DNA from 4 places in the Ensifer sp. ENS06 genome. Region 3 is predicted to be linked to each of the others. Evidence: riboswitches for the same ligand, from Rfam matches in the RefSeq annotation. Region 3 holds a riboswitch; each other region holds the start of a gene.
The links. A riboswitch is a leader RNA that binds a small molecule or an ion and turns the genes downstream of it on or off. The one in region 3 is predicted to bind cobalamin.
Positions count from the first base shown of each region.

Region 1: another riboswitch for cobalamin. It lies ahead of metE (5-methyltetrahydropteroyltriglutamate--homocysteine S-methyltransferase); the one in region 3 lies ahead of IB279_RS04435 (aromatic ring-hydroxylating dioxygenase subunit alpha).
Region 2: another riboswitch for cobalamin. It lies ahead of IB279_RS10970 (DUF1636 domain-containing protein); the one in region 3 lies ahead of IB279_RS04435 (aromatic ring-hydroxylating dioxygenase subunit alpha).
Region 4: another riboswitch for cobalamin. It lies ahead of cobU (bifunctional adenosylcobinamide kinase/adenosylcobinamide-phosphate guanylyltransferase); the one in region 3 lies ahead of IB279_RS04435 (aromatic ring-hydroxylating dioxygenase subunit alpha).

Region 1 covers NZ_JACVBC010000003.1:509,374-516,675, reverse strand. The annotation lists gene IB279_RS15965 (carbohydrate ABC transporter permease) at 1-321, opposite strand, end outside; gene IB279_RS15960 (ABC transporter ATP-binding protein) at 428-1,594, opposite strand; gene IB279_RS15955 (metallophosphoesterase) at 1,591-2,433, opposite strand; gene IB279_RS15950 (LysR substrate-binding domain-containing protein) at 2,626-3,552, opposite strand; gene IB279_RS15945 (hypothetical protein) at 3,616-3,996, shown strand; cobalamin riboswitch at 4,015-4,234, shown strand; gene metE (5-methyltetrahydropteroyltriglutamate--homocysteine S-methyltransferase) at 4,334-6,688, shown strand; gene IB279_RS15935 (acyl-CoA thioesterase) at 6,685-7,302, shown strand, end outside.
Region 2 covers NZ_JACVBC010000002.1:379,837-387,138, reverse strand. The annotation lists gene IB279_RS10985 (bifunctional aspartate transaminase/aspartate 4-decarboxylase) at 1-698, opposite strand, end outside; gene aspT (aspartate-alanine antiporter) at 757-2,445, opposite strand; gene IB279_RS10975 (RidA family protein) at 2,927-3,403, shown strand; cobalamin riboswitch at 3,581-3,797, shown strand; gene IB279_RS10970 (DUF1636 domain-containing protein) at 3,902-4,315, shown strand; gene IB279_RS10965 (ABC transporter ATP-binding protein) at 4,338-5,141, shown strand; gene IB279_RS10960 (ABC transporter substrate-binding protein) at 5,138-6,091, shown strand; gene IB279_RS10955 (iron ABC transporter permease) at 6,179-7,162, shown strand; gene IB279_RS10950 (DUF924 family protein) at 7,254-7,302, shown strand, end outside.
Region 3 covers NZ_JACVBC010000001.1:897,469-904,770, reverse strand. The annotation lists gene IB279_RS04450 (BA14K family protein) at 1-167, opposite strand, end outside; partial or broken gene IB279_RS04445 (glycoside hydrolase family 25 protein) at 584-1,621, shown strand; gene IB279_RS04440 (hybrid-cluster NAD(P)-dependent oxidoreductase) at 1,843-2,937, opposite strand; gene IB279_RS04435 (aromatic ring-hydroxylating dioxygenase subunit alpha) at 2,939-4,183, opposite strand; cobalamin riboswitch at 4,287-4,488, opposite strand; gene IB279_RS04430 (DUF6656 family protein) at 4,806-5,405, shown strand; gene IB279_RS04425 (L-threonylcarbamoyladenylate synthase) at 5,483-6,457, shown strand; gene IB279_RS04420 (FAD-binding oxidoreductase) at 6,602-7,302, shown strand, end outside.
Region 4 covers NZ_JACVBC010000002.1:309,024-316,325, forward strand. The annotation lists gene cobN (cobaltochelatase subunit CobN) at 1-1,466, opposite strand, end outside; gene cobW (cobalamin biosynthesis protein CobW) at 1,570-2,634, opposite strand; gene cobU (bifunctional adenosylcobinamide kinase/adenosylcobinamide-phosphate guanylyltransferase) at 2,638-3,162, opposite strand; cobalamin riboswitch at 3,297-3,755, opposite strand; gene IB279_RS10595 (cation transporter) at 3,958-4,539, shown strand; gene IB279_RS10600 (cobyric acid synthase) at 4,612-6,069, opposite strand; gene IB279_RS10605 (hypothetical protein) at 6,320-6,463, shown strand; gene IB279_RS10610 (ABC transporter substrate-binding protein) at 7,248-7,302, shown strand, end outside.

The sequences.
Region 1 (7,302 bases), on a different contig from region 3:
CGTGACGATCGCGGTGTAGATGGTGGTATTCCAGAGCGAGCGCCGGAAGGTGCGGTCGCTGAAGAGTTCGGCATAGTTCTCGAAGCCGACAAAGCGGAAGCTGCCGTAGCCGAGCTCGAAATCGGTGAAACCGAGAACGATCACCGCCGCGGTCGGTAAAAGGATGAAGAGGACGAGCAGCGTGATGGCCGGCAGCGCTAACAGCCAGGCAATGCGGGCCTCGCGGCGATCGGGATCGGTGGCCGCGGCACCGATCGCCGTCTGGGTCCGCAGCCGCTGCGCCGGCTGGGCACCGTCTCGCAGAGATGAATGCTGAGGCATTGCCTCCAGCCGATCTCCCCCCTTGTGGGGGAGATGCCCGGCAGGGCAGAGGGCGGTATCCACGCAATCCGCCGCCCCTGCCGCCGTATCCCGATTGGAACCCGCCTTAGCCATGGATCTTCTCCAGCGTCGCGGCGATAGCGACCCGCTCGGCCGGCAGCCGGGTGCCCTCGCCGTCGAACAGCATCGCCCGTTCCGGCATGAACTCGACGTCAACGGGCTGACCGATCGCGAGCGCCGCGGCCTCGGCAGGTGCTGACTTGGCAGTGACCACCTCGCCGATCGCATCGAGGCGGGCATGGACGATCACCTCAGAGCCGAGGAACTCCATACGCTCGACCCGCGCGCTCAATCGGCCGGCGCTTGCCGCATGGAAGCGCACGAATTCCGGGCGGATTGCGAGCTTCACTGAAGCATCCGGCGCCTGTCCGCGGCTTGCCAGAAGCACCAGATCGCCGAAGCGCACGATGCTCGCCGTATCCGTGCGGGTCTCCAGCACGTTGATCTTCGGCTGGCCGAGGAAGCGTGCGACCTCGATATGGGAGGGGTTGTCGTAGATCTCCTTCGGGGTCGCCAGTTGCAAGAGATTGCCGCCGATCATCACCGCCACTCGATCCGCCATCGACAGCGCTTCCGACTGGTCGTGGGTGACATAGAGCGTCGGCACGCCGGCGCGGCGGTGGAGATCGACGATCTCGCCGCGGGCGTGGACGCGCAGGTTGGCATCAAGATTGGAGAGCGGCTCGTCCATCAGGAAGACGGCCGGGCGGCGCACCATGGCGCGGGCGAGCGCCACGCGCTGGCGCTGGCCGCCGGACATCTGGCCGGGCTTGCGGTCGAGCAGGTGATCGATCTTCAGCGCCAGCGCCATTTCCTTGACCTGGCGCTGGATATCGCTGCGGATCTGCTTCTGCCCCGGCATCAGATTGCCGATCACAGGCAGGCGCTGCGCCGCTGTCAGCCGCCGCATCGCAAGCGGCACGGCGATGTTCTCGCCCGCCGTCAGGTGCGGATAGAGGGCATAGGACTGGAAGACCATCGCGACATTGCGATCGGCCGCGGCCATGCGCGCGACACTGCGGCCGCCGATGACGATCTCGCCGCCGTCGCCATGATCGAGACCGGCGACGATGCGCAACAGCGTGCTCTTGCCGCAGCCGGAAGGACCAACGAGCGCGATGAACTCACCCGCCTCCGCCTGCAGGCTAACCCCCTTCAGGATCGCGTTGCCGCCATAGGACTTGGTGATACCCTCTAGCGAAAGCACGCTCATTGCGCGGCCTCCACACGGACCGTCTTCTTGGCCGCCAGCGGGTAGACCTCTTCGACGATCGGATCGAGCAGGTGGCTGGTCAGTCCCGGCACCGCGATGATCTCGCTTTTGACGTTGACGTCGCTAAACTCGTGTACGACGGCGCCGACCAGCCGCTCGCCCGGCATCGGCCGTTCCAGCGTATCAATGATGAAGGAGGTCGGCGGCGCCCAGACGAGCGACGTCCCGGCGTGCTTGCCCGTCCAGGCCCAGTGCAGGTGGCCGCTTGCATGCAGCGCCACCTCGGCTTCGGCGAAAAGATCAAACAGGCGTTGGCGCTGGCGCGGACGGATGCCCCAGTAGCCGGTGTCGCCTTCGCCCGGATCGTCGACGAAGAGCGGCTTGTGGGCAAAGACGGCCACCCGGCGGCCGTCGCGGCTGAGCAACTGTTCCTCCAGCCAATTAAACTGCCTGTCTTCTTCTTCGTCCTCGAAGCCGATCAGCAGGCTGTTGAGGCCGAGCAGCCGCCAGTCGCCATGGTCGCGGCCCCAGTAGTCCGGACCGGCGAGCCGGCGCCAGCGGGCAAGCCGAACCGGATCCACCGGCTGGTGCGAACCCGGCAGATGGCCGACATCGTGATTGCCGGGAACGATCAGCACCGGCATCGAGAGCTGGCCGATCAGATCGAGCGAGAAGGTGATGTCGTCCTCGTGGTCGGCACCATCGATGGTGACGTCGCCGGTGTGGATGACGAGATCGGGTTTTACCGCCTCGATCCAGGCGCGAACCGGTTCCCAATTGCCATTGAAGTGGCTTTTGGCGGGGCTGAGATGGGTGTCGCTGATCTGGACGATTTTCATGGAAACGGGCCTCCGACGATGGCTTGCGGTATCCGCGTCGGAGGGCTGATACTTCCCTTCTCTGCGGTTGGCCGCAGTCTTTAGGGAGCCGCCATGTCAGTTTGGTAACAGCCGTTCTCAGCTGATTTTCAGTTTCTCCATGAAAGCGTCATCTTCAGAAGACCGACGGGCCGAGTAGGCCCCGTTGTGTCTCTACATTGCGCCGCGGTCGGTCCGACGCGACGCCGGACAGGATTGCTCCATCACGGTCGAAAGCATGGCGTTCGACGCATCGGCCTCGGCGACGACCCAGTCGCGAAAGGCCTGGATCTTCTTCTGCCGCCTGGTGCTTTGCGGATAGACGAGCCAATAGGCGCGGCCGTCGCGCACCACATGCTCGAACGGCCGGATGAGCCTGCCGCTCTTCAGTTCATCCATCAGGAAGGTCGAGACGGCAATCGCAATGCCGTGATCCGCAAGGATTGTGGCGACATCCATCGCCTGCACGTCGAAGATCAATTCGGTGCCATTGCTTGCCGGCGGCTCGACGCCGGTTTCGATCATCCACCGCCGCCACCAGCTGGCGTTGCCGAAACGCCGGACTCTCAGAACGTCCGCGGGCTCCTTGAGCTGGTACTTTTCCAGGAAGGATGGCGTGCAGACAGGCACGTAATCGAGCGGAAACAAGGGAAAGACATCGTTGCCCGGCCAGTCGCCGGCGCCGCTGCGCACCGCGAGATCGATGGCGTCACGTTTGAAATCGACCAACTCGGTCGACATGTGCACCCTGATGCTGATGTTGGGATGCGCGGTCTGAAACGACGCGAGGCGCTGACCGAGCCAGCTCGACACGACGGTTGGCAGCACCGAGATGTGCAGGTGATGTTCGGTCTTGTCGGCGATCTCCGAGAAAGCCGCCCCTAAGAGATCGATCGCTTCGGTCACCTTCGGCGCTAGCTGCCGCCCGGCGCCGGTCAATCGCACCTCGCGCGGAAGCCGAACGAACAGCGGCGCGCCGATGCGATCTTCCAACAGCCGGATCTGATAGCTGACGGCCGCCTGCGTCATGCCGAGCTCTTCGGCGGCGCGGGTGAAACTCAGGTGCCTGGCGGCGGCCTCAAAGGCGCGCACCGCACTCATGGGAGGAATCTTGCTCATGGAACTGAGATAAGCATTCTTTATGCCAGCATGCGAGAAATCGCTTTGCGCGAAACGGCAAAAACCCTCACTTTTTTTCGCGAACACACGCCCTTGAAAGAAGTGAGGATAGCAATGCTTAGCGCAGTGCGATCAACGATTTACCATGTCCTGAACTGGGCCGATAAGACCCTCAACCCTCCGGTTGCCATCGACACGTTCAACGAGTTCCAACTCCGGGATATCGGCCTGACGCGAGATCAAGAGCATATCCGCGCGCGCGTTGGCGACGCGGCGGATCCGTGGCAGTGGCCGGAGGAGGACGCTTCGACCAAACCGCAACCGTCCCGTGAGCGGAAAGCAATGGAAAGACCTCGTCCTGCCATTGTCTCGCCGCGGGCGGCGGCGGGAGAGAATAAAGACATAAGCATTTCTTTATGCGATTGACGAAGAGCTCGGGACAGGGCATTGTCGCCCCATCGTGGTTCTTCGCCCGCCTTTGGAGGGACGGAGCTAAGAGGGAATTCGGTGCGGCGCCAGACAAGCGCCCATGCCGGAGCTGCCCCCGCAACTGTAAGCGGAGAGCGGCCGTTCGAAGATGTCACTGAGGGAGACGCCTCGGGAAGACGGAACGGTCCGTGACGACCCGCAAGCCAGGAGACCTGCCGCGATGAACAACGTCCACGGGCGGGGTGTCCGATGAGGCGCGTTGAGGACGCGGGATCGCTCTCGCGCCGCGGCTGCGTCGCATTCAAGCCTTGCCCATAACCTTCGGGGTAAGGAAATGACCATCAAGACTGCCAATCTCGGTTTCCCGCGCATCGGCCGCCGTCGCGAATTGAAATTCGCGCTCGAACGCTATTGGGCCGGAAAGGCCAGCCGCGGCGAACTTCTCGATACCGGAGCCAAGCTCCGCGCTGAAAACTGGGCCGCGCAGAAAACGCGCGGCATCGACATCATCCCCTCCAATGACTTCTCCTTCTACGACCACGTGCTCGATACCGCCGTGCTTGTCGGCGCAATCCCGCCGGCCTATGGCTGGACGGGCGGCCCGGTCGATCTCGACACCTATTTTGCCATGGCGCGCGGCTCGGCCGGAACGCCCTGCGCCGCCGGCTGCACCCATTCGGGAAGCAGCAGCGGCACTCCCGCGCTCGAAATGACAAAGTGGTTCGACACCAACTATCACTACATGGTGCCCGAGTTCGACAGGGATCAGCGCTTCGAGCTCACCCACAATCGGCCGCTGGAAGCCTTCCAGGAAGCTCAGGCCCTCGGCTATCGCACACGCCCGGTGCTCATCGGCCCGGTGACACTGCTGAAGCTCGGCAAATCGAAGGGCGGCGACTTCGATCCGGTCGATCTGATCGAACGGCTCCTGCCCGTTTACGTGAGGGTCCTGGCGGAGCTTGCTGACGCCGGCGCCGATTGGGTCCAGATCGACGAGCCTTGCCTGGCGCTCGATCTCGCGGACAAGGATCGTCGCGCTCTCGACCTCGCCTATCGCACGTTCGACACCGACGTGCCCGGACTCAAGATCATGCTGGCGACCTATTTCGGCTCGATCGGCGACAACACGGCAACGGCGTTGGCGCTGCCGGTCGATGGACTGCATGTCGATCTCGTGCGCGCGCCGCAGCAGATCGACACGCTCATCCAATCGGCTCCGGCGGACCGGGTCCTATCGCTCGGGGTCATCGACGGCCGCAACATCTGGCGGACCGATCTGGCCGGCCTGTTCCGCCGGCTGCAGCCTCTGACTTCGGCCCACGGCCGCGACCGCATCGAACTCGCACCTTCATGCTCACTCCTGCACGTGCCTATCGATCTCGAGCTGGAGCGTGCGCTTGATCCGGAACTTTCCTCCTGGCTCGCCTTCGGTACGCAGAAACTCGACGAACTCAGCCTGCTTGCCAGCGCCTTCGAGCCGGGGCTTGCCATTTCCGAGCACGTTTTCGCCGCCTCGATCGCGTCCGCCCAGGCGAGGCTCACCTCACTCAGGATCCATGATCCTTTGGTCGCCGGGCGCTTGAAAGCGCTGACGGATGCGGACAGCAAGCGGCAGTCCCCGTTCGCGGGTCGCCGGGCACTGCAGGCGAAGAAGCTGTCATTGCCGCTCTTCCCGACAACGACGATCGGATCCTTCCCACAGACATCGGAGGTTCGGCAGGCCCGTTCACTGCATGCGAAGGGCGAACTCAGCTATGTCGACTACACCGCCTATCTTCGCCGAGAGACCGAACTGGCGGTGCGCTGGCAGGAAGAGGTCGGCATCGACGTACTCGTTCACGGCGAGTTCGAGCGCAACGACATGGTGCAATATTTTGGCGAGCAGCTCTCGGGCTACGCCTTCACCCAGAGCGGCTGGGTGCAGAGCTACGGATCGCGCTGCGTGCGTCCGCCTGTTATCTTCGGCGACGTTTCGCGACCAAACCCGATGACGGTCGAGTGGGCGACCTTCGCGCAGTCGCTGACCGATCGCCCGGTCAAGGGCATGCTGACGGGTCCGGTCACCATGCTGCTATGGTCCTTCGTTCGTGACGACCTGCCACGTTCCGTGGTGTGCCGGCAGATCGCGCTAGCACTGCGCGATGAAGTGTCGGATCTCGAGGCGGCCGGCATCGCCATCATCCAGATCGACGAACCGGCACTGCGCGAAGGCCTGCCGCTGCGTAATGCCGATCGCAAGCCCTATCTCGACTGGGCGGTGGAGTGCTTCCGTCTCAGTGCAGCCGGGGTGGGCGATGCGACCCAAATCCACACCCATATGTGCTACTCCGAGTTCAACGACATCATGGCCGCAATCGCGGCGATGGACGCCGACGTCATGTCGATCGAGACGTCGCGATCGAAAATGGAACTGCTCGGCGCCTTCGCCGACAAGGCCTATCCGAACGAGATCGGCCCGGGCGTCTACGACATCCATTCGCCGCGAGTGCCCAGCGTCGAGGAAATGGTGCATCTCATCGAAAAAGCGACCGAGGGCCTCACGCCGGACCAGATCTGGGTCAATCCCGATTGCGGACTGAAGACCAGGCGCTGGGAAGAGACGCGGCCGGCGCTCGTCAACATGGTCGCCGCCGCCCGCTCGCTTCGAGCGGCTTTTGCCGCCGATACGCGCGAAGCCGTCAAAGCATGACGGGGCAGCACGAAGTCACGACGGCGCCGGGGGAAACCCCGGCGCCACAAACCCTGATCGACATCGTTTTTCCAGGCGATACCAATCACCATGGCACGCTCTTTGGTGGCGCCGCCCTCGCGTCGATGGACCGGATCGCTTTCATCGTCGCCACCCGTCACGGGCGCGTTCCCTTCGTCACCGCATCCTGCGACCGCATCGATTTTCGTGCGCCTGCGCGCATCGGTCAGATCGTCTGCTTCAGCGGCCGTCCGGTTCGTGTCGGGCGCCGCTCGATGGTGGTCGAGGTCGAGATGATCGCGGAAGATATCGCCACCGGCAGCCGCGCCCTTTGCAGCAGGGGCACCTTCACCATGGTCGCGATGCCCCGTGCCGATGAAACGGATTGGATGCTGCCGCCGCTCGATGTGGCAACGGACACGCCCGAAGAGGCGGGCACCCTACGCATGGTCGACATCGTCTTTCCCGGCCAGGCCAACAGCTTTGGCGCCATATGCGCTGGCAACGCCCTCGCGCATATGACGAAGGCCGCATTCGTCGTCGCGACGCGCCGGAGCCGCCGGGCGACCGTCCTTGCCTCCTGCACCGGTATGGACTTCAAGCACCGGATCATG
Region 2 (7,302 bases), on a different contig from region 3:
AGATCGTAGTCCTCCAGCTCCGGCATTTCGAGATAGGGCGTGAAGATCGGCGTTCCGAGCGCGATCGTGTCGCCGGCGTTAAGCAGGCGGGCGTTCTTCAGTGCCTTGAAGATGTAGCACATGGCGGCGGTGCCGCCTTCGACCGGGTAAAGGTCGAACTTTGCCTTCGGTCGGTGGCCGGCGCACATCGCCCACATCAGGTATTCGTGGGTGATGATCTCGTTGTGGTGCAGCGCCCGATCGGGAACCGGATAGTTGTCGCCGATGATCGAGTCCGTGAGCTCGTGCACGAAGGCGTCCGCATCGAAGCGGAAGGTGGTGATGGCGTAGTTGACGGCGTCGGAAAGCGTCTTTGCCGGCGGGATGCCTTCATCCTCTTCGTCCCAGTCGGCCGTGTTTTGCAGCAGCTTCTTCGTCCACTTTTCGAACCGTGCGTGGGCGCCGTCCTTCGGCGGCATGCCGGCCACGCCGGCCTTCGGGTCGTAATAGGCGCGCTTGGCTTCCGTCAGCGCAAACTGGCCGAGCAGGAAGAAGGCCTCGCGAGCGCGTGTCGCCGTCCAGTTCGGGTTGCCGCGGCCGGCATTGAGGAAAGCCTTGGCGGATTTCTGTGAGCTCGACTTGGCGAGCTTGATCAGTTCGTCCTTGATTTCGAACGGGCTGAGATCGGATAGGCTGTCGTAGAAATTTCTGTCCAACATGGTCCACACTCCCTGTGATCTATGCATTTTGAACGATGGTCGGCTTCGCCCGTTCGCCTCAGGCGAGCATGATGACGATGACGAGGCCGAAGATGGTCAGCAGCGTGTTTCCGATGGCGTAGGGCATGCCGTAGCCGAGCGCCGGCACCTTGCTCTTGGCCGCCTCCTGGATCATGCCGAGCGCTGCCGTCGTCGTTCGCACACCGGCGCAGGCGCCAAACAGGATCGCCGGGTGGAACTTGAAGACATAGTGGCCGAGGAGCACCGAGGCGATCATCGGGATCGACGTGGCGACCACGCCCCAGATGAACAGCGAAATGCCGACCTCCTGCAGGCCCGCGACAAAGCCCGGGCCGGCGCCGATCCCGACGACGGCGATGAAGATGTTGAGGCCGAGCGTGTTCATCAGCCACAGCGCCGGTGACGGGATGCGGCCGAAGGCCGGGTAGGTGGTGCGCAGCCAGCCGAGCACGAGGCCGGCCAGAAGCGCGCCGCCGGAGGTCGAAAGGCCGATCGGGATACCGCCGATCGTGATCGTCAGCGCACCGATCATCGCGCCGATGAAAAGCCCCCAGCCGAGAAAGGCGATGTCGGTCGTCTCGACAGGCCGGTCGGCAAAGCCGAGCGCCTTGATCGCCGCTTCGACATGGCGTTTCGCGCCACCGATGGTGACGATGTCGCCGCGCTCGACCGTCGTCCCGGGCAGCACCGGGATCTCGACCAGCGAGCGGATGATCTTGCGGGCATAGACGCCGCGCGCCCAATCCATGGTGCTGACTTCCGCCAGCGTCTTGCCGGCGAGCGCCTTGCTGGTCACGTAGACATCGAGGACTTCGGCTTCCGCGTTGAGCAGCTCCTTGTCCTCGACCTCGAGCAGCTTGTTGTCGAGGTTTTCGACGAGCAGCGAACGCCGGCCCGAAAAGGCGACGACGTCGCCCGGCTGCAGCACGGTGTTGCCATCGGCCTCGATGATCTGGTCGCCGCGCCGCAGGCGCTCGACGAAGACGCGGATCCCGGGAAGGATGTCCTTGACCGGTTTCCCGGTGAGCCCGCTTGCCGCGTCGACGCGATAGGCCCGGAGGCCGAAGTCGTGATAGGCGCGGGTAATGCCGGGCTCGCTGCTTTCGCTGCCACCGCCGAGCTTGGCCTCGTATTCGCGGCAGGCCGCCGGAAGGTCGATGCCAAGAAGCTTGGGACCGAGCTGGGCGAGGATGATCGCCGAGCCGATCGTGCCCCAGATATAGGTCACCGCATAGGCGATCGGGATCTGGTCGGCAAAGGTCTTGGCCTGCTCCGGCGTCAGCCCGAGCGAATTGATCTGGTCGGTCGCAACCCCGATTGCAGCCGAGATCGTCTGCGAGCCGGCATACATGCCGGCGCCATAGCCGAGCGGCAGCCCGGCAATCAGCGCGCAGAGATAGGGAACGACGAGGCACAGCACCAGCACGGAGAGCGCAAAGGCGATCTGTTTCGGTCCATCGGTGCTCAAGCCCCGCACGAATTGCGGCCCGACGCCGTAGCCGACGGCGAAGAGGAAAATCAAAAACAGGGTGGATTTCAGGTCGCCGGAAACCTGGATACCCAGCTGTCCGATGAGAACGCCCGCAAGCAGCGTGGCGGTGACATTTCCAAGGTTGAACCCCGCGACCTTGATCGGACCGATGAGGAAGCCGATGCCGAGGGCGAGGAAGACGGCGACAGGCGGATAGGTCCGAAGCGTGTCGACGAAGAAATCAATGGGATTCACTGATGCTATTCCCTTCTGAAAGTTGAGTTGCCGTCACTTCATTTCGGGATCTGCGCGGCTAAGTTGAGCTTGTTTCCGAGGCTTGTCGATGCCCAATCTTAATCCCGGCAATTGTCGCTTCGGTCGTCGAAATTCTCAACGGGCATAGGGTTACGTGAGCGTAACGTATGTTACATTTCAGCGTTTTTACTTGGGGTTGGGGATCGAGGCCGCCGCGATGTGTCGGTCGCATTCGATCGCAAGACCGCGGCACTGGCCCGGATCGCGATGGCACTTCAACTCTGGTGTTGTAATTCGTAACGTTATCTCCCAACGTGAGGCATGAGGCGTTTTCTCTTGGTTATGCTTGGAAAAGTTGCTGGGCACGGAACGGCGCGTCTTTCTGCTTGCGATAGGGGCGGCAGAACTTCGAGGGCTTGAGAAAAAAGCGGTGTCGTCTCCGCAAGGCGGCCGGTTCGTAAGGTGACGAGGAGGGGAAGCAATGATGGACGAGGTTATCCGAAGGCTCGGCGCACTTGGCGTTCAGCTCCCGACGCCGCCGAGGCCGCTCGGCGCCTACCGCGCGGTGATCGAGGCGGGTGAGATGCTTCATGTTTCGATGCAGGGGCCATTGCTGGACGGGCGCTTCGTGCATACGGGGCTGCTCGGGCGCGATGTGACCATCGACGAGGGGCGCAAGGCCGCAGAGTTGGCAGTGCTCAACGCGCTGGCGCAGATCCACGAGCATCTCGGCCGTTTCGAGCGTATTCGCCAGATCGTCCGGCTGGAGGGACATGTCGCCTGCACTGAGGATTTCCTGGAGCACCCGAAGATACTCGACGGTGCTTCCGAGCTTCTGGCGGCCGCCTTTGGCGAAAGGGCTGGCCATGTTCGCTCCGTCTGCGGCGTGCGCAACCTGCCGGGCAACGCCTCTGTCGCGGTGACGCTGACGGCCGAACTCTTCCCGCCGGAGTTCTGAGGCAGCACGGCACGTCTTTTAGCGTGGTCGCTATCGCGGGCGTCGGATTGTGTCCGGCGCCCAATTTTTGGCTTGCGCTACGTAATGTTATTTTATAACAAACGTCGCATGACGAAACGCCGCATGTTGATAGATCCCTCCCGCCTGTGTCGTGCGGTTGTCTCATCCGCCGATTCATGCGAGGAAGGCGTTGATGGTGCTGCGTCCGCGACAATGCGGAAGCGGCTGAAAAGGGAACACGGAACGGACGACCCTGATGGGGCCGAGACCGTGGCTGCCCCCGCAACTGTGAGCGGAAAGCGCATTCACACCATGTCACTGGTCGAAGACCGGGAAGACGTGGATGCGCCACGACCCGCGAGCCAGGAGACCTGCCATCGAACCGATCAACCACAACGGACGGGGTGTTCCGATGGAAAAGAACTGGCTTTCATACGACGGTTTTCCGTCCTCTTGCCGTTTCGCCATCTCTTGCCGTCAGTCCGGCGGAGGGCAGGAATGGCTGAGCCGAATTTCCGACAGCACAAGATAACGGTCTGCACCGATTGCCGCTTCACCGGCGGCCCATGCGTGCCCGGTGCCGAGCTGATCAAGCGGCTCAACCTGAGCATCGCAGCGCTCGGCGCACCGCTCGATCGCGACTTCTCGATCGCCGGAACGGTCTGCATGGCGGCCTGCACGCGGCCCTGCACCATCGCCTTCCAGGCGACGGGGAAGGCGACCTATCTCTTCGGCGACGTCTCGCCGGAAGAGGACATCGACGATCTCGTGCGCTTTGCCACAACCTATGCCGAGCGTGGCGATGGCATGACGCGGGCGGCGGAACGGCCGCGCGGGCTGAAAGGCAAGACGCTTGCCCGCATTCCCGCGGCGATGCTCGTCTCCGAAGATCTTGGCGGGCACTTCCAATGAGGTCGCGCAGAGGAACGAACCCATGAGCTGCAACGCAACGGGTGCAGCCCTCACGGTCGAGGGCCTTCGCTGGGGGCCGCGTTCGGGCCTGACGCTGGTCAACGACATCGGCTTTGCGATCGCGGCCGGCAGCCGGCTTGCGATCCTCGGGCCGAATGGCGCCGGCAAGACCTCGCTTCTGCGCTGCCTCTACCGGGCGGTGCAGCCGAACGCCGGCCGTGTTTCGGTCGATGGCGTCGATCTCTGGTCGATCTCGGCGCGCGAGGCGGCAAGGACAATCGCCGTCGTCTTGCAGGAGATGCCCGGCGATTTTCCCTTCAGCGTGCGCGACGTCGTGATGATGGGACGCATTCCGCGGCGGGAGGGCTTGAGCGGCTGGAACGATTTCGACCGCGAGCGGGTGCAGCATGCGCTCGCGCATCTCGATCTCGCCCATCTTGCCGGTCGCCAGTTCTCGACGCTTTCGGGCGGTGAGAAGCAGCGGGTGCTGATCGCCCGCGCGCTGGCACAGGAACCGCGCATCATCATCCTCGACGAGCCGACGAACCATCTCGACATCCGCCACCAGCTCGAAATCCTCGAGCTCTTGCAGACGCTGAAACTGACAATCGTCTCGACGCTGCACGACATCAATCTCGCCGCCGAGTTTGCGACAGATGTCGCGATCTTGACCGCCGGGCGGCTGACGGCCTTCGGCCCGCCCGAAGAGGTGCTCAGCCCCAGCGAGCTTTCGGCCGCCTTCGGCGTCACCGCCACCGTTCACAATGCCGCTGCCGGCGGCGCCCGCTTTTCCTTTTCACTTCCTCGACAGGGATCGATTTCATGAAGATCAATATTGCCCCATTTTCCCTTCTTTTCGTGCTTGCCGCCGCCACGCCGGCGCTCGCCTATCCGGTCACCGTCAAGAGCTGCAACCGCGAGGTGACCTTCGACGCGGCGCCGAAGCGGGCGATCGCCAACGACGTCAACCTGGTGGAGATGATGCTGGCGCTGAGGCTCCAGGACCGCATGGTCGGCTATACCGGCGTTTCCGGCTGGAAGACGCTGGACGAGAAGCTGCGCGAAGGCGTCAAGGAACTGCCGGAGCTTTCGGAGAAATATCCGACCAAGGAAGTGCTGCTCAACGCCGATGCCGATTTCCTCTTTGCCGGCTGGAACTACGGCATGAAGGTGGGCGGCGAGGTCACGCCCGAGACATTGGCGCCCTTCAAGATCGGCGTCTACGAGCTGACCGAATCCTGCATCCACGTGATGGCCAAGCAGAAGCCTGATATGAACGACATGTTCGTCGATCTTCTCAATCTCGGCCGCATCTTCGGCGTCGAGGATCGCGCCGAGACGCTGGTTGACGGCTATCGCCGCCAGCTTGCCGAGATCACCAAGGCGAACGCCGGCAAGGCTAACCCGACGCGGGTCTTCGTCTATGATTCCGGCGAAGAGAAGCCGTTTACTTCCGGCCGCTTCGGCATTCCGACGGCGATGATCGAGGCCGCCGGCGGCGCCAACATCATGGACGACGTGGAAAAGAGCTGGGTGGAAATCTCCTGGGAGCCGGTGATCGAGCGCAACCCGGAAGTGGTGGTCATCGTCAACTACGGCGAGGTGAAGGCCGAGGACAAGATCGCCTTCATGAAGAACAATGCAGCCTTCAAGAATGTCGATGCCGTCAAGAACGATCGCTTCGTCGTGCTCGATTATGTCGAAGCGACGCCAGGCCCGCGCAACATCGACGCCATTGCCAGGCTTGCCAAGGCCTTTCAGGGCGAGGGCCTGTAAGCGATGCTGGCTGAGGATGCGTCGCCTGGTCCCGTCGCCGTTTCACGCCTAGCGCCGGCACGGGCGCTGAAGGCGGGTGCCGGTCTCATGACGGCGCTTTTGCTGCTGGCCTTGACCGTCACGGCCGGCGTATCGCTCGGCTCGGCGCCGATCCCGGTTGCGACCGTCTGGTCGATCATCGCCAGCAAGATTTCTCCGGGCAGCGTCGAGGCTTTCTGGTCGGCGGGGCGCGAGAGCATCGTCTGGGACGTGCGCCTGCCGCGCGTCATGCTGGCGGGCCTCGTCGGCGCCGGGCTGGGGCTGACTGGCGCCGTGCTGCAGGCGGTCACGCGCAATCCACTTGCCGATCCGCATCTGCTCGGCGTTGCCTCCGGCGGCGCGCTCGGCGCGATCGTGGCGCTGCTGCACACCGGCATGATCCTCGGTCTTGCCACGGTGCCGCTCTTTGCCTTTGCCGGCGCGCTGCTCGCAACCGTGCTCGTCGCCTTCGTCTCCCGCGTGCTCGGGAGCAGCGCCGACCGTCTCGTGCTGGCCGGCGTCGCGGTCGCCTTCGTCTTGACATCCGTCGGCAACCTCATGATTTTCCTTGGGGACCCGAGGGCGACCCATACGGTCATCTTCTGGATGCTCGGCGGTCTTGGCCTGGCGCAATGGTCGCAGCTCGTCTATCCCGGCGTGGTGCTTTTCGCCTCCCTCGGCTGGCTGATGATCCGGGCGCGCGAAATCAATGCGCTCGCCATGGGCGACGAAACCGCGATGACGCTCGGCATTCCCGTGCGCCGCTTCCGGCTGACGCTGTTCGTCGTCACCGCACTTCTGACCGGGGTGATGGTCGCCTTTTCCGGCGCGATCGGTTTCGTCGGGCTGATGGTGCCGCATTTCGTGCGGCTTCTGGCCGGCAGCGACAACGTGCGGGTCATTCCGCTCTCGGCCTTCTTCGGGGCGCTGACGCTCATCCTTGCGGATCTGGCGGCCCGCGTCATCATGGCGCCGGAGGACATGCCGATCGGCGTCGTCACCGGGCTCGTCGGCGGCATCGCCTTCATTGCCATCCTGAAGCGACGCGCGTAAGGCGGGTAGGAACACGTTATGGACAAGGGCCGGTTCCGGCTTATGTGTTAGCGCAGCCGAGGGATCGGCGATTGGCCCGCATGAGGAGCATATGGCGAACGAAGCTGACATCTGCACGCCGCAGGACGTTCTGAATTTCT
Region 3 (7,302 bases):
TAGTAGTAATAGCCGCCACGACGCTCCATGCCCGGTCGGCGATACTGGACGTTCTGTGCATCGCTCTGCCGCTCAAGGCGCGGCGGTGTCGGCGTGAAGGCCTGCGACGGGGCGGCCGACGTCGCCAGCACAGCCACCGCAACGGCCACGGAAAACCACCGGCTCATCCCGGACTTCAGCACGTTCTTCATAAAATCCCTCCATCACCGAACGCATTTTGCGCGGCCCGGTTTCGGGTTGCCGCGGCATTTCAACCTTTCCATGATTTCACCCGGACCGAGGCCGATACGGGGATGTCCCTCAGCCGGGAAATCCGAAATCGACCGATAACGCATAAGTCACCGGTTTTGTTCCATCTTCCGCCTCCTGCGGGATCAGGTGGCGCGGCCAGCACCCGTTGCTGCAGCAAGGCATTGTCGCATCGTCGACCAACGCCTTCCCGGCTGATCGTCAGATCGCAAACATGAAAGCAATTGCTTATATACAGCCACAGGTCGGTATACATTCGCGCGTCGCTCCCGCACAGTTCGCTCGGGGGCTGGGATTTACGATGCGTTAACGATACTGTCGGCAATCTCAGAGAATGGCAAAGCGGTGTATCTCCACGACAGGGATGATTCTGCGCCTCGCGACCTTCATCGGTCTGACTTTCGCGGCGGCGATCGCACGCGCCGGTGAACTGGAGCCCTGGAAGACCAAGTCGAATGCCATCATCGTCGACGCCTATGAGATGAACAGCATCGACTGGGAAACGATGCTTGGCGACAAGCGCGTTTCCGGTTTCATCGCCAAGGCCTCCGACGGCCTGCCCGAAAGCTTCTCCTGCACCGGCGACCACAACGGCGACACCTTCAACCACTGCAAGACCATGTGGCGCAAATACGCCGTCAGCCGCGAGCTCTACCAGACCCGCCGGATGATTGCCCGTTCGCACGGGCTGCTGTGGGGTGCCTACCATCTTGCCCGCCCGGGCAATCCCGTCGACCAGGCGAACCATTTCCTCGATTACGCCGATCCGCGCGACGACGAGCTGATGGTGCTCGATCTCGAGGGCATCGATCCGGACAAGTACATGTCGCTGGAGGACGCCGCCATCTTCGCCGGGCACATCAAGACCCGGACCGGGCGCTACCCGATCCTCTATACCAACCACATCACCGCCAAATACATCGCCGCGCACCGGGCCAAACACCGGCTGCTGTCGCGCCTGCCGCTCTGGTACGCCCGTTACAAACCGGATATCCGCCAGGTTTTCCCGATGGGCAACTGGGACAGTTACGCGCTGTGGCAGTTCTCCTCGGGCATCAACTGCGGCAAGCGCCGCTGCCCCTACCGCGTGCCGGGAACGCTTGACGACATCGACGTGAATGTGGCGGCAATGTCGCCGCCGGCGCTGAAAGCGATCTGGGCACAGGGCGCCTTGCTGCCGGAAAAGCCACTGCCGCTGATGCTCGTCGCCCAAGCCGAGCGGGGAACGGTCATGCAGGCGATCGCAAGGGCGACTGCGATGTTTAGCGAGCCGCTGCTCGTGAGCCGCGCTGACGCTACGAGCGGCGCCGGCAGCGGTGTCGACATGCTGGTGACCGGCTCGATCGATTTCGCCCGCCAGGAACGTGCCCTGCAGGTGGCGATCGCCGGCAATGATGCCGCCCAGGGCGCCTGCTCCAAGACGGGGGCCGGCACCGACGCCCCGGCAAGCATTTCCGCCAATCCGATCCCCTGCAACGCGCCCTAAAGCCTGTCGCGTGAAAAGCATTCACGCGACAGGCTTTAAGCGCTTGTTGTTATGCATGTCTTTGTCGCAAAACCGCTGCACACTTTTGCGCGACATCATTAAAGCCTTCAAGCTTCGATCTGGACGTCTCCGAGCGGTCGCGAGCAGCAGGCGAGGATGTAGCCCTCATCGATCTCGTCGTCGAGAATGCCGCCATTGTGGCTCATATCCACCTCGCCTGAGACCTTCATCACCCGGCAGGTGCCGCAGATGCCGCCTTCGCAGGCAGCGCCGATGCGCACGCCGTTGGCGCGCGCCGCCTGCAGGATCGTCTGGCCGGGCTTGGCCTCGATCTCCTTGCCGCTCATGGTGAAGGCGATCTTGGCGGCCTGGACCTCGCCCTCGTCACCGGCGCCGGCGCGCACGGCAATCTCTTCCGCCGCAGGTGCGGCGGCCGGCTGGAAGCTCTCCTCGTGGTAGCGGCCCATGTCGAAACCGGCCGATTTCAGCATCTCGCGCACGCCGCGCATGAACGGTTCGGGGCCGCAGCAGAAAACGGTGCGGTCCATGAAATCGGGCGCAAGCAGCGGCAGCTTGGCGCCATCAATGCGGCCGCGAAGCCCGTGCCAGCCGTGGCGTGCCTCATGTCCCTCGACGATGAAGCCGAGGTTCAGCCCGGACATCTGCGTCGCCAGAACCTCCAGCTCCGAACGGAACAGCAGGTCCTCCGGCCGACGCGCGCAGGAGATGAAGGTCACATCCGTCTCCGGCACGCAGTCCGCCATCCAGCGCGTCATCGACATCATCGGCGTGATGCCGGAGCCGGCCGAGATAAACAGGTACTTGTCGCCGGGATGGCGGACGAAGCTGAAATCGCCGAGCGGGCCAAAGGCGCGGAGTTTCATTCCGGGCTTCAGGTGCTCGAACATCCAGCGGGTGCCGATGCTGTCTGACTGCGCCTTGACGGTCACGGCGATCGACAGCGGCCGCGAGGGCGTCGACGACAGGGTGTAGGTGCGCATCACTGGCTCGTCGGCGACGGGCAGTTCGAGGGTCACGAATTGCCCGGGCAGATAGCGAAACCAGGCGGGCTTTTCGGCCCGGAAGGTGAAGGTCATGACATCGGCGGTCTCGACAACCGCCGATGTGCATTCGAGCATCTGCTGCCGGTCGATCCAGACGTGGAGCGCGTCGAAATGGTGAAACGAAGAGGCCATCTGCATGTCAGGCGACCCTTGAAAGCGGAGCCGCGTCGCCGGCAAGGCGCTGCTCCATGAACTTGCAGTACCACTCGACGAACTGCATCACGCCACCCTCGTGCTCGGGCGAATAGGGACCGGGCTCATAGGCCGGTGAGCGGATGCCGAAGGCATTTTCCTCGACGATCTGACGGTCCTGGTCGTTGGTCTCGGTCCAGACATGCGTCAGTTCATCTAGATTGTAGTCGACGCCTTCGACCGCATCCTTGTTGACGAGCCACTTCGTCGTCACCTGCGTCAGTTCGGGCCCGAGCGGCAGCACCCGGAAGGTGATGGCGTGGTCGGCGAGCACATGGTTCCAGGTGGTGGGATAGTGGAACATCAAGAGCGTGCCGATCTGGCTCTGGGAGACGTCGGCGGACAGGGCCCGCCTGACGGCGCGGGCGCCCGACATGGTGTAGCTTTCGGCATTGTCGACAAGCGGCATGCGGGCGGCGCGGAACTGACCGGTCGGCGACATCTTAAATTCGCTCGGCAGGCCCTCGGCCTCGCACTTCGCCCAATGTTCGGCGATCACAGGATCATCCTTGGCGCCCTGCACCCCGGTCGCCGTCGGCGCCTCAGGATAGGTGCGGCAGAGTTCCGGATGATTGGCGGCGCAATGGTAGCATTCGCGGTTGTTTTCCCAGACGAGCTTCCAGTTGCCCTTCTCGATGATGGTGCTTTCGAACGCGACCTTGGTTTCGCCGAGCCGATGCGGCGCGAGATACGGCAAGGCCATGTCGCGGAACGCCGTGAAATCCATCGGCTTTTCCGACAGGTTGATGAAGATGTAGCCGCCGACCGTTTCGCAATGGATCGGCTTCAGACTGTGGGCGGCCTTGTCGAAATCCTCTCCCATCTGCCGGGCGAAGAGCAGCGAGCCGTCGAGTTCGTAGGTCCACTGGTGATAGGGACAGACAAGCTTTGCCGACGAGCCTTTCGCCTGCGTGCAGACGCGCGAGCCGCGGTGGCGGCAGGAATTGTGCAGCGCCCGGATGGCGCCCTGGCGGTCGCGGGTGATGACAACGGGGTAGTCGCCGACCTGGACGGTGAAGTAATTGCCGGCCCGCGGGATCTCGCAGTCATGGCCGATAAACAGCCAATCCTTGTACCAGATGTTTTCCAGATCCTGCCTGTAGTAATCGGGATCGATGTAAAAGGCCCGGTCGAGGCTGTAGCCGTCCCGCCTGCCCTTCAGCTTTCGAAGCATATCGTTTCTGGTGTCCATGTCCTGTCCTCATGCGCCATGTTTCGGAGAGGCAGGACAGGAACCCGCACGGGCGCACACCCATGCGTTTGAGGCTCCGATCCGGCTGCCCGCCGCAACCCGTTACGGTTATGTCCGTCAAGGCTGGTTTCCGGGCTCAGGAGCCGTCCTTTCGGACCTGCCCGGCGCCTTCCCGGACGAACCGTCCAGTGGCCTTTGCCGAGGCTTTCGCTCCACCACCGTTGCGGGGGCAGCGCCGGGATTTGACCGGCTTCCCAATTCTCCATCTTCCCTTCGAAGACGGCACCTTGAGTAAGGATATGTAATCGCGGAAGTCGCCTTGGCAGCTGCCCGATAGCGACATCCAATTCCAGAATGACGACACGGAAAAAACCGCCACAAAAGGCCACCGTCTTAGAATTTTTACATTGCAAACATATAGATAGATCACATCTTGGGCATTTGCCGACTTTTGCGGCGCGGTCGGCGCAGATGCGGGAGGGCTTCGCCCGTTTGCGACATCGCGTCAGATAGAGAACGCTAATGATGCAGCCAGGGGGAAATCATTCATTAACCATGAGCCGCTAGCCTAGCCGGCGGACGAGAGAGGTCCTGCAGGCAGGCAGATGGCGCGCTGACGATCATGGCAAAGTTGAGATACTACGACGCGGCAGCCGAGAAGCTGCCGACAATCCCGCCGAAGGTGGCGGTTCATACCGAATTCCTGCGCACCGGCCGGATCAACCGCAGGCAATGGTTGCCGAGCGAACGCCGGTATTTGAGCTATGAGGAAGTCGCAGACAGGACGGGCAAGAAGCTCAGCACCGCCGGCGACACGACCCATAAGCGGATCAACGGGTTCCACACCTCGATCCAGTTCCCGAAGATGATCTTCCACCGCACTCTCGTCGGCCGGCCGCATCTCGGCTACTGTCACGTGACGGCGGCGCGTACGCCGGTTACTCCCTCCAAGGACATCACCTGGTCCTTCTACTTCGCCAACTTCTTCTGCAACCTGGGCGACGAGACGCATTTTTTCGAGAGTATCCAGCCCGGCTATTCACGCATGTACTTCGCCGTCGCCATCGAACCGGGCGCCGAAGCCGGGCAAATGGTCATCAACCGCAACTTTCGTGACAACGGGCTGCTGTTTCGCACGGATGATCCCAAGGTCGCGCTGAAAAACGTACTGATGCTTGGCGCCAAGGATGACGCGTTGCGTCGCATCATTCGCAGCCTCTGAGCCGAACCGGTTCCTTCAAAGAAAATCGTTCTGTTTTTCCGGTGCGTCCGTTAAGGAAGCGTCGGAAAGGAAACGGCATGGCTGAGATCATCGACACGGATAGAGAACCGGACCGCGCGATCGCGCGCGCCTGCGCCGTTCTTGCCGAAGGCGAGCCGGTCGCGATTCCGACCGAGACCGTCTACGGCCTTGCCGCCGATGCTACCAATCCCGATGCGATCAGTCGCATCTACGAGATGAAGGGGCGCCCGCGCTTCAATCCGCTGATCTCGCATGTTTCCGACATGGCGATGGCCGAAGCCCATGTGCATTTCGATCCGATTTCGAGGCAGCTGGCCGAAGCCTTCTGGCCCGGCCCGCTGACGCTGATCCTTCGGCAGCGCGCCGACAGCACGGTTCATGCGCTGGCGTCCGCCGGCCTCGACACGCTCGGTATCCGCATGCCCGACGGTTTCTCGCGCCGGGTAATCGCCCACTTCGGGCGACCACTGGCCGCGCCCAGTGCCAATACGTCGGGCAAGATCAGCCCGACCAGTGCGGTCCATGTGGAAGCCGATCTCGGCGAAAAACTGAAGCTGATCCTCGACGCCGGCCAGGCCCAAATCGGCCTTGAGTCGACGATCATCAAGGTAGACGGCGACGAGATCCGGTTGCTTCGGCCGGGTGGACTCGATGCCGCCGAGATCGAACGCCTGCTTGGCCGTCCGGTGACCCGGCCGGAGACGGCGGGAGCGACGATCGAGGCGCCGGGCATGCTCGCCTCGCACTACGCGCCCGGCGCTGCAGTCCGGCTCGATGCCGCCGAGGTGCATGCCGGCGAAGCCTTGATCCGTTTCGGCGGCAATCGGATCGCCGGCGAAGAGCAGGCGGCCGTCGTTCTCGATCTCAGCCCGACTGGCAATCTGCGCGAAGCCGCCGCCAATCTCTTCGACTACATGAAGCGGGCGGATGCCAGCGGCGCAGAGACCATCGCCTTCGGGCCGATCCCTTCGGACGGGTTGGGGGAAGCCATCATCGACCGGTTGCAACGGGCGGCGGCACCGCGAGGGTAAGATAGTGTGCGGCATCTTCTCTGCACCCACCCTCATCGAACGGCACCAATTGCGGTTATGATCGCCGCCGACCAGTAACCGAGGACCAGATCCTCAGATCGACCGATCCGATAGCGCGCGCAGGCGCAATGCGAAGTGAGGCCCATGACCACCCTTCCCTCTCCCGAACTCATCGCTTCCTTCGCCGAGATCGTCGGCAACACCAACGTGCTGACGGACGAAGCCGACAAGGCGCGCTATCTCGTCGAATCGCGCGGACTCTACCGCGGCACGACGCCGATGGTCCTGCGTCCGGGCAACGTCGACGAGGTCTCGCGCATCATGAAGCTCGCGAGCGCCACCCGCACGGCGATCGTGCCGCAGGGCGGCAACACCGGCCATGTCGCCGGGCAGATCCCGCGGGAGGGCAAGGCAGACATCGTCCTTTCGCTGGAACGGCTGAACCGCATTCGCGACATCGATCCGGTCGGCAATGTCATCGTCGCCGATGCCGGCTGTATCCTCGCCGACATCCAGAAGGCGGCGGACGAGCACAATCGCCTGTTCCCACTGTCGCTCGGCTCGGAAGGTTCAGCCCGCATCGGCGGCAACCTCTCCACCAATGCCGGCGGCACCGCCGTGCTTGCCTATGGCAATATGCGTCAGTTCTGCCTCGGCCTTGAAGTGGTGCTGCCGACCGGCGAAATCTGGGACGGCCTGCGCCGGTTGAAGAAGGACAATACCGGTTACGACCTGCGCGATCTCTTTATCGGTGCCGAGGGCACGCTCGGCGTGATCACCGGCGCCGTGCTCAAGCTTTTCCCGAAGCCGCTCGGGCATCAGGTCGCCTTTGCCGGAGTCGGCAG
Region 4 (7,302 bases), on a different contig from region 3:
GCCTCCGGCACGCCCCAGCGACCGGTAACTTCATCCTTTATCTGTTTCGGAAGCGAATCGAAGAACGTTTTGTAATCGTTCAGCGAAATACGCTCGCGGATTTCGCGGTCATGGCTCGCCGCATTGGTCGGCCCGGCCATCAGATAGCGGATCAGCGCGTCGCCATCGGCGGGAACCTCACCGACCGCATAGCCTTCCCGCGCCATGGCGCTAAGCACCTCGACGGTACCGGCTGGCGTGTCGAGCCCGACACCGTTGCCGAGGCGACCGTCGCGGTTCGGATAGTTGGCCATGACGATGGCAATGCGGCGCTCGGCGGGCTCTGCCCGGCGCAGCTTCGCCCAGTTGACGGCAAGATCAGCGGCAAAGCGCACCCGGTCTTCGAGCGGCTCATGGCCGACGATATTGGCCTCCACCTTGGCGTCATAGATCGACGCCGCCTTGAAGGAGACGGCGCGCGCAAGGATGCGGCCATCGACTTCGGGTAGTGCCACGTTCATGGCGAGGTCGCGCGCCATCAGCCCCTGCGGCGACGTTTCCCATTGCGCCCGCGACGAGCCGGAGAAGATCACCTGCAGCACCGGCGCACCGGTCGATTCCAGCACCGTCGGCTGACGGTCGGCACCGGGCGACGAGACCGCAAAGCCAGTGGCGTTCATCACCACGTCGGGTGCGGCCTCCGAAAAAATCGCCTGCAGCGTGCCGACGGAAACGGCATCCTTGAGGCTTGAGACGAACACCGGCAGTGCCCGCACACCTTGAGCCTCCAGCGCATCGATCAGCGCCTCCACCGGCCGTGTCTCGCCACTCTGCACGAGCGCGCGGTAAAAGCAGATCCCAACCGTCGGGGGTTCGAATCCCTCCCTCGCTACCATCCGTCCCTGAATACGGGACTGCCATTCGCTGACGCCGATCACGCCAGCACCCGGCCACCAGATGCCGGCCTTCAACAGTGGCTTTGCCGGCTGCGGCTTCTCCGCACCCGTGACCAGTGCGGCCGCATAGTCGAGAAACAGCCCGGCATTGTCCGAGCCGCCTTCGGTGAAGTAAGCCCAAAGGCGCTGGCGGTCGTCGGCTGCGACGGTGGAGAAAGGCTCCAGCCCCGGATCCGGCTTGTCGTCACCCGGCAGAACCGCGATCTCGAAACGATGGGTGACGGCAGCCGCATGCAGGGCTTCCAGCAGATAACGGAAATAGCTGGCGCCACCGAGCGGCCGGACGACGATCAGCTTGGCGTGACGCGCCGTGCGCTCGACGTAAGTGTCGACCGACATTGGGTGCATCAGGCTCATCAGGCTGGCGATGCGCAGGCTCAAGCCTCCGTCGCGTCGGCCGTGAGCCGCGGCGATCGAGGAGAGCTCGGTATCGGCGGCTGATAGGAAAAGGATATCGGCCGGCGTTTGCCCAAGGTCGATCGCCTCGTTGCCGTCGGCGATCGTTCCTTTCTGGGCGAGAAGCAGATGCATTCGTCTTGTCCGGTGGGGCAATTCCGAACGAAAACGCTAAAAGCGTTTTCCATCCGGAACTGCATCATTTCAATGCGTTAGATCATTTCACTCAAAGAACGATCTAGACGAGCGCGGTAATCGCAGCGCGCACCGCCGCCTCGTCCATGTCGTGCAGGCCGATGACGACGAGGCGCGTACCGCGCTTTTCGCCGGCGCCCCAGGCGCGGTCGTAATACTGGTCGATGCGGGCCCCGACCGCCTGGATCAGGAGGCGCATCGGCTTGCCGGGCACGTCGGCAAAACCCTTGAGGCGCAGAACGTCGTGCTCCGCGATCACGCCCTTCAGGCTATCGATGAACGCCGAGGGATCGGCGATCGAACCGAGCTCGACGACGAAGCTGTCGAACTCGTCGTGATCGTGCTCCTCACCTGCCTCGTGCTCCATCTCGTGATGCGACTTGCGGTTGGCGATATCGCTTTCCGTGCCGACACCGAGGCCAAGCAGGATGGCAGCGGCGACTTCGCCGTTCTTCGCCTCGATCATCGTCGGCTTGCGGCTGGTGCGCGAAGACACCTCGTCGCGTACGGCCTTGAGGCCGGAGGCATCGATCAGATCGGTCTTGTTGAGAACGATGAGATCGGCAGCCGTCAGTTGGTCCTCGAACAGCTCCTCGATCGGGCTTTCGTGATCGAGATTGTCGTCCTCGACGCGCAGCGCATCGACCTTGTCGTGGTCGTCGGCAAAGCGGCCAGCGGCAACGGCGGCGCTGTCGACCACGGTGACGACGCCATCGACGGTCACTTCGCTGCGGATATCCGGCCAGTTGAAAGCGGCGATCAGCGGCTGCGGCAGGGCAAGGCCCGAGGTTTCGATGATGATGTGGTCAGGGCGGTTTTCACGCTCGAGCAGCTTCGTCATGGTCGGGATGAAATCGTCAGCCACGGTGCAGCAGATGCAGCCATTGGTAAGCTCGATGATGTCGTCCTCGGTGCAGGCCTCGGCACCGCAGCCCTTCAAGACATCGCCGTCGACGCCGAGATCGCCGAACTCGTTGATGATCAGCGCGATGCGCTTGCCGTCGGCGTTCTGCAGCAGGTTGCGGATCATCGTCGTCTTGCCGGCGCCGAGGAAGCCGGTGATGACGGTCGCCGGGATCTTGCCCTGGTTGGCTCTCGCAGTGGTCATGGATCAACCCTTCATTTTCAGCGGCAAACCGGCCGCGACAAAGTAAACTTCAGCGGATTTCTCCGCAACGATCTGGTGAAGCCGGCCGGCATGGTCGCGAAACTCGCGGGCCATGCGGTTCTCGGGCACGATGCCGAGGCCGACCTCATTGGAAACAAAGACGAGGCGCGCCCGCGCCTCAGGCAGATACGCAACAAGGGCGGCGAACTCCGCCGTCATGTCGCGCTCTTCCAGCATGAGATTGGTTACCCATAGCGTCAGGCAGTCGATCAGGACCACATGGCTGGGATCATCGATGCGTCTGAGGATGCCGACGAGATCGAGCGGCTCCTCATGCGTCGTCCAGCCCTCGCCGCGGCGCGTCCGGTGATGGTCGATGCGCTCGCGCATTTCGTCGTCCCAGGCGCGGCCCGTGGCGACATAATGCATGGTGAGACCGGACGCTTCGACGAGCCTCTCGGAAAAGCTGGACTTGCCGGAACGGGCGCCGCCAAGGACCAGCACGGGCCCGGCGCTGAGACTGCTCATCGTGGCTGCCTCAACATTCCCAAATCAGCCGTCGGTGGCAAAAGCCATCGGACGCGCCACGGGCGCGTTCTTGAAAACATCTGCGAGCCAAAACAACCTCCGTGATGGCGTTGGAGACAAAAGTCCCCTCGGGCGGAATGCCCATGCCGGATGGCAGGTCTCCTGGCTCACGGCGTCACGGGCCGAACATCGCCTCGCCCTTAAAGGGCAAGGTTCCGATGTCAGGGCCCGAGCGGCCCGCCTCACCTTCCCGGCGTCTTTCCGGTGCCACAGCGAACCTTTGCGCGTCGTCTCCGACGCATGGGCGCTGTGAGGGACATCGTGAAAGGCGGACGATTCGTAGAAGAAGAGGCGTCCAAACCCGGCTGATCACGATGCCACGCCAGTGGCTTTTCCGGCTTGATCCCCGACCTGCCCCGATTGCCCGTGCAACCGGCCGACAGCCCGGCACCAAACCCGATGGCGAACCCTGACCGTTCTACAGTCGCGGGGTCGGCTGCGATAAGGATGCCCGATTTGGGTCCATCCGTCACATTCCCAATTATTCCCCCAGATCGCCACGACAAGGGGGAACCATCCAACACCTGATGATTAGGAAGCGGGCAGCCCAAAGTCAATCGACGCATGCGACGCCTCCCCGGCCGAGTTGCGCCACGCGACGATTTGTCGGGCGTCAGGCACGACGGCAGTGTGAACGGAACCGATGTCGAAACCTAGTGCTATGGATAGCAAACTGCTGCTAACACCTGTGTCAAAGTGCCGAGGGCGAATTTCGCCAGAAAAGGAACCTTTCGAGTGGATACCGACCTGCGCCGCGTCGTCCTCATCGTCTCCCTGTTGAACCTCGGCTATTTCGGGGTCGAACTCCTTGTCGCGCTTTCCATCGGCTCGGTGTCCCTCATGGCCGACAGCGTCGACTTCCTCGAAGACGCTTCCGTCAACATGCTGATTTTCTTTGCTCTGGCCTGGACGGCGCGGACCCGCGCGCGGGTCGGCATGGCGATGGCGTTCATTCTACTGGTACCGGCGCTGGCCTTCCTTTGGACGGCCTGGGCGAAGTTCATGGATCCGGTCCCGCCAGAGCCCTTTGCCCTGTCCCTGACCGGACTTGGGGCGCTGGTGGTCAACCTCTTCTGCGCCTATCTGCTCGTCGCCTACCGTCACACGAGCGGCAGCCTCACGCGGGCAGCATTTCTCTCCGCCCGCAACGATGCCTTCGCCAATGTGGCCATCATCGCCGCGGGTCTGGCGACAGCCTATCTGTGGCAGTCGGCCTGGCCGGACCTGATTGTCGGCTTGGGGATTGCCCTGATGAACCTGGATGCCGCGCGGGAAGTCTGGGAAGCCGCAAGCGAGGAGCACGATGTCGCAGCGTAGTTCCGTCGGATAAGCTCGTTGCTCCTGTTGGGCCCGACGTACCGGACCTGCTGGCTGACCGTTGCCGCGTCCCTAGTGCCTGAGCAACTCGTCCAGCCAGCGACGATCGAGCACAGCCTCCAGTTCGTTCGCGACATCGTCGAGCGCCGCATCGACCGATTGGCGGTAGTTGTTGGCGCCGCCTTCGATGCCGAAACTCTTGAGCAGCGCGCCGCGATAGGCGTCGCTGGTGAAGAGCCCATGCAGGTAGGTGCCCATCACGCGGCCATCGGCCGAAAGCGCGCCGTCGGCGCGATTGTCGATGCGCACCGACGGCCGGCCACAGTCCGCACCTTGCGTCTTGCCAAGATGGATTTCGTAGCCTTCGAGCGCCACATCATGCTCCAGCGACCAGGCGCGGCTGTTGCGCACCGTCTTTTCCGGCGCCATCTCGGTCTCGACGTCGAGCAGCCCGAGGCCCTCGACCGCACGTTCGCCGCCCTCGATGCCGAGCGGATCGGTGACGCGCCGGCCGAGCATCTGGTAGCCGCCGCAGATGCCGATGACCCGGCCGCCCCGGCGCACATGACGTTCGAGGTCACGGTCCCACCCTTGCGCACGGAAATCGATGAGGTCGCCGATGGTCGATTTCGACCCGGGAATGACGACGAGGCCAGCGTCTGCCGGAATGGGACTGCCAGGCCGCACGAAGACGAGATCAATCTCCGGTTCGGCGGCGAGCGGATCGAGGTCGTCGAAATTGGCGATGCGCGACAGTACCGGGACGGCAACCTTCAGCGCCCGCCCCTCGCCGCGCGTCAGCTTCTCCAGCACGACGGAATCTTCCGCCGGCAGGCGTGCCGCCGCCTTCAGCCACGGCACGACGCCGAAGCAGGGCCAGCCGGTGTAGCGGTTGACGGCAGCAATGCCGTCGTCGAACAGCGTGACGTCGCCGCGGAACTTGTTGATGAGATAGCCGGTCACCATGCGCCGGTCTTCCTCGGCCAGGATCGCATGCGTGCCGACCAGCGAGGCGATCACCCCGCCGCGGTCGATGTCGCCGACCAGCACGACCGGCACGTTGGCCCGTGTCGCAAAGCCCATATTGGCGATGTCGCCGGGCCTGAGGTTGATTTCGGCCGGCGAGCCGGCGCCTTCGACCACCACGAGATCGGCACCGGCCGATATTTGTTCGAAACTCTCCATGACGGCGCCCAGCAGCTTGGGCTTGAGCGCCTGATATTCCCGCCCCCTAGCCTGCCCGGCGACCTTGCCCTGAACGACGATCTGGCTGCCCACGTCCGACTGCGGCTTCAGGAGCACCGGGTTCATGTGCACCGACGACGGCACGCGCGCGGCCAGCGCCTGCAGCCATTGCGCGCGGCCGATCTCGCCGCCGTCGTCGGAAACGGCGGCGTTGTTCGACATGTTCTGCGGCTTGAACGGCCGGACCTTCAGGCCCTGATTGGCGGCAAGCCGGCAGAGCCCCGCCACCAATACCGATTTTCCGACATCCGAGCCGGTTCCCTGCAACATGATCCTGCGTGTCATGCGGCCATCGGTAACACTGAAACGGGCAGCGGCAAAGGTCTGTTTCGACACGATTTCGCCGCAATTGACAAAGCCCTTTCACGCATTGTTTCGCGCTTTCGCAAGGCTTGTCGAAAATGTCGCGGCCGATAGCCAGAATGCGACATGGCGTGGCGAGTTTGGCATTCAATTTTTTGCAGCGCACACCTATATCAGCGGCATAGCAACACGCCCCGGAGGATAGGCCTCCGGCCTCTCAAGGTTCATGTCCATGCTGTATATTTTCAGCAAGCCCAATTTCGTTCAGATCGCCTGGAACTCGAAGGTTCCGTCCAGCCAGTCGCGCGTACGCAACCTCGTCGTCGACGCGCCCTTCGGCCCGCTCGGCGTCATCCGCACGTCGAACGTCGGCTAACGCCAGCGATCGGGGCGGAAGCCCCTTCGAGCTCTCCTCCCAGAGCCTCCTCCACCGCCCCTTCGGGGCGGTTTTTTTTATGTCCGGCATTGGCCCTGAAATGCGAAGGCCGCATCAACCTCTTCAAGAGGGATGCGGCCGCCAAAAAACGCCTGGTCACTTCGGAAAAACACACCGAAGGTTCGCTCAAAGTCCGGGACGCACAAACCTGATCCGGACCGGCGGCAGTCCCCCGCCGCGAGAAGAACAATTAGCTGGACATCGTTACCGGATGGTTAGTGAGGATTTAACCAAAGATGAATTCCGGACTTTTTTGTAAATTTTTCGCGACATGCGCGCCATTTGGCGTGACGCAATCACGACAGGAAACGTCAGGATCTCGACAGGGTTCTGAGGTCCGTGGCGCCCAGCGCCATTTTTTGCGGCAAGAATTGTCGCTATTGCTTAAATTCGGGGTCTCTCACGCACAAAATACGCGCTTCGGCGATGTCGCAGACAGAACGCACGAGACCCCGTCCTTCCCGGTCAACCGATTGAAGAGGTTGATTTCTCAGCGAGAAACCTTAGGCTTGGTTTGCGGTATAAGAGGAGATTGGCTGGCGACAGGGTTCCGCGGCCAGGGCTGAATACGAACTCCCGCACCGTCCGCAGCAAGGGTGAACCTTGGCTTGTTTGATGCCGAACCCCCGGCTGCATCGTTGTTTCGGGTGACGGAGGATGTCGCGTCCGCCGTGGATTCCCGTTTGGATCTTGGCTGCAAAATAAGACTGGGAGGTCTTGCAACATGAAGAAACTCCTCGCTTCCACCATTCTCGCCGCTGGCCTCTATGCCATGGCGG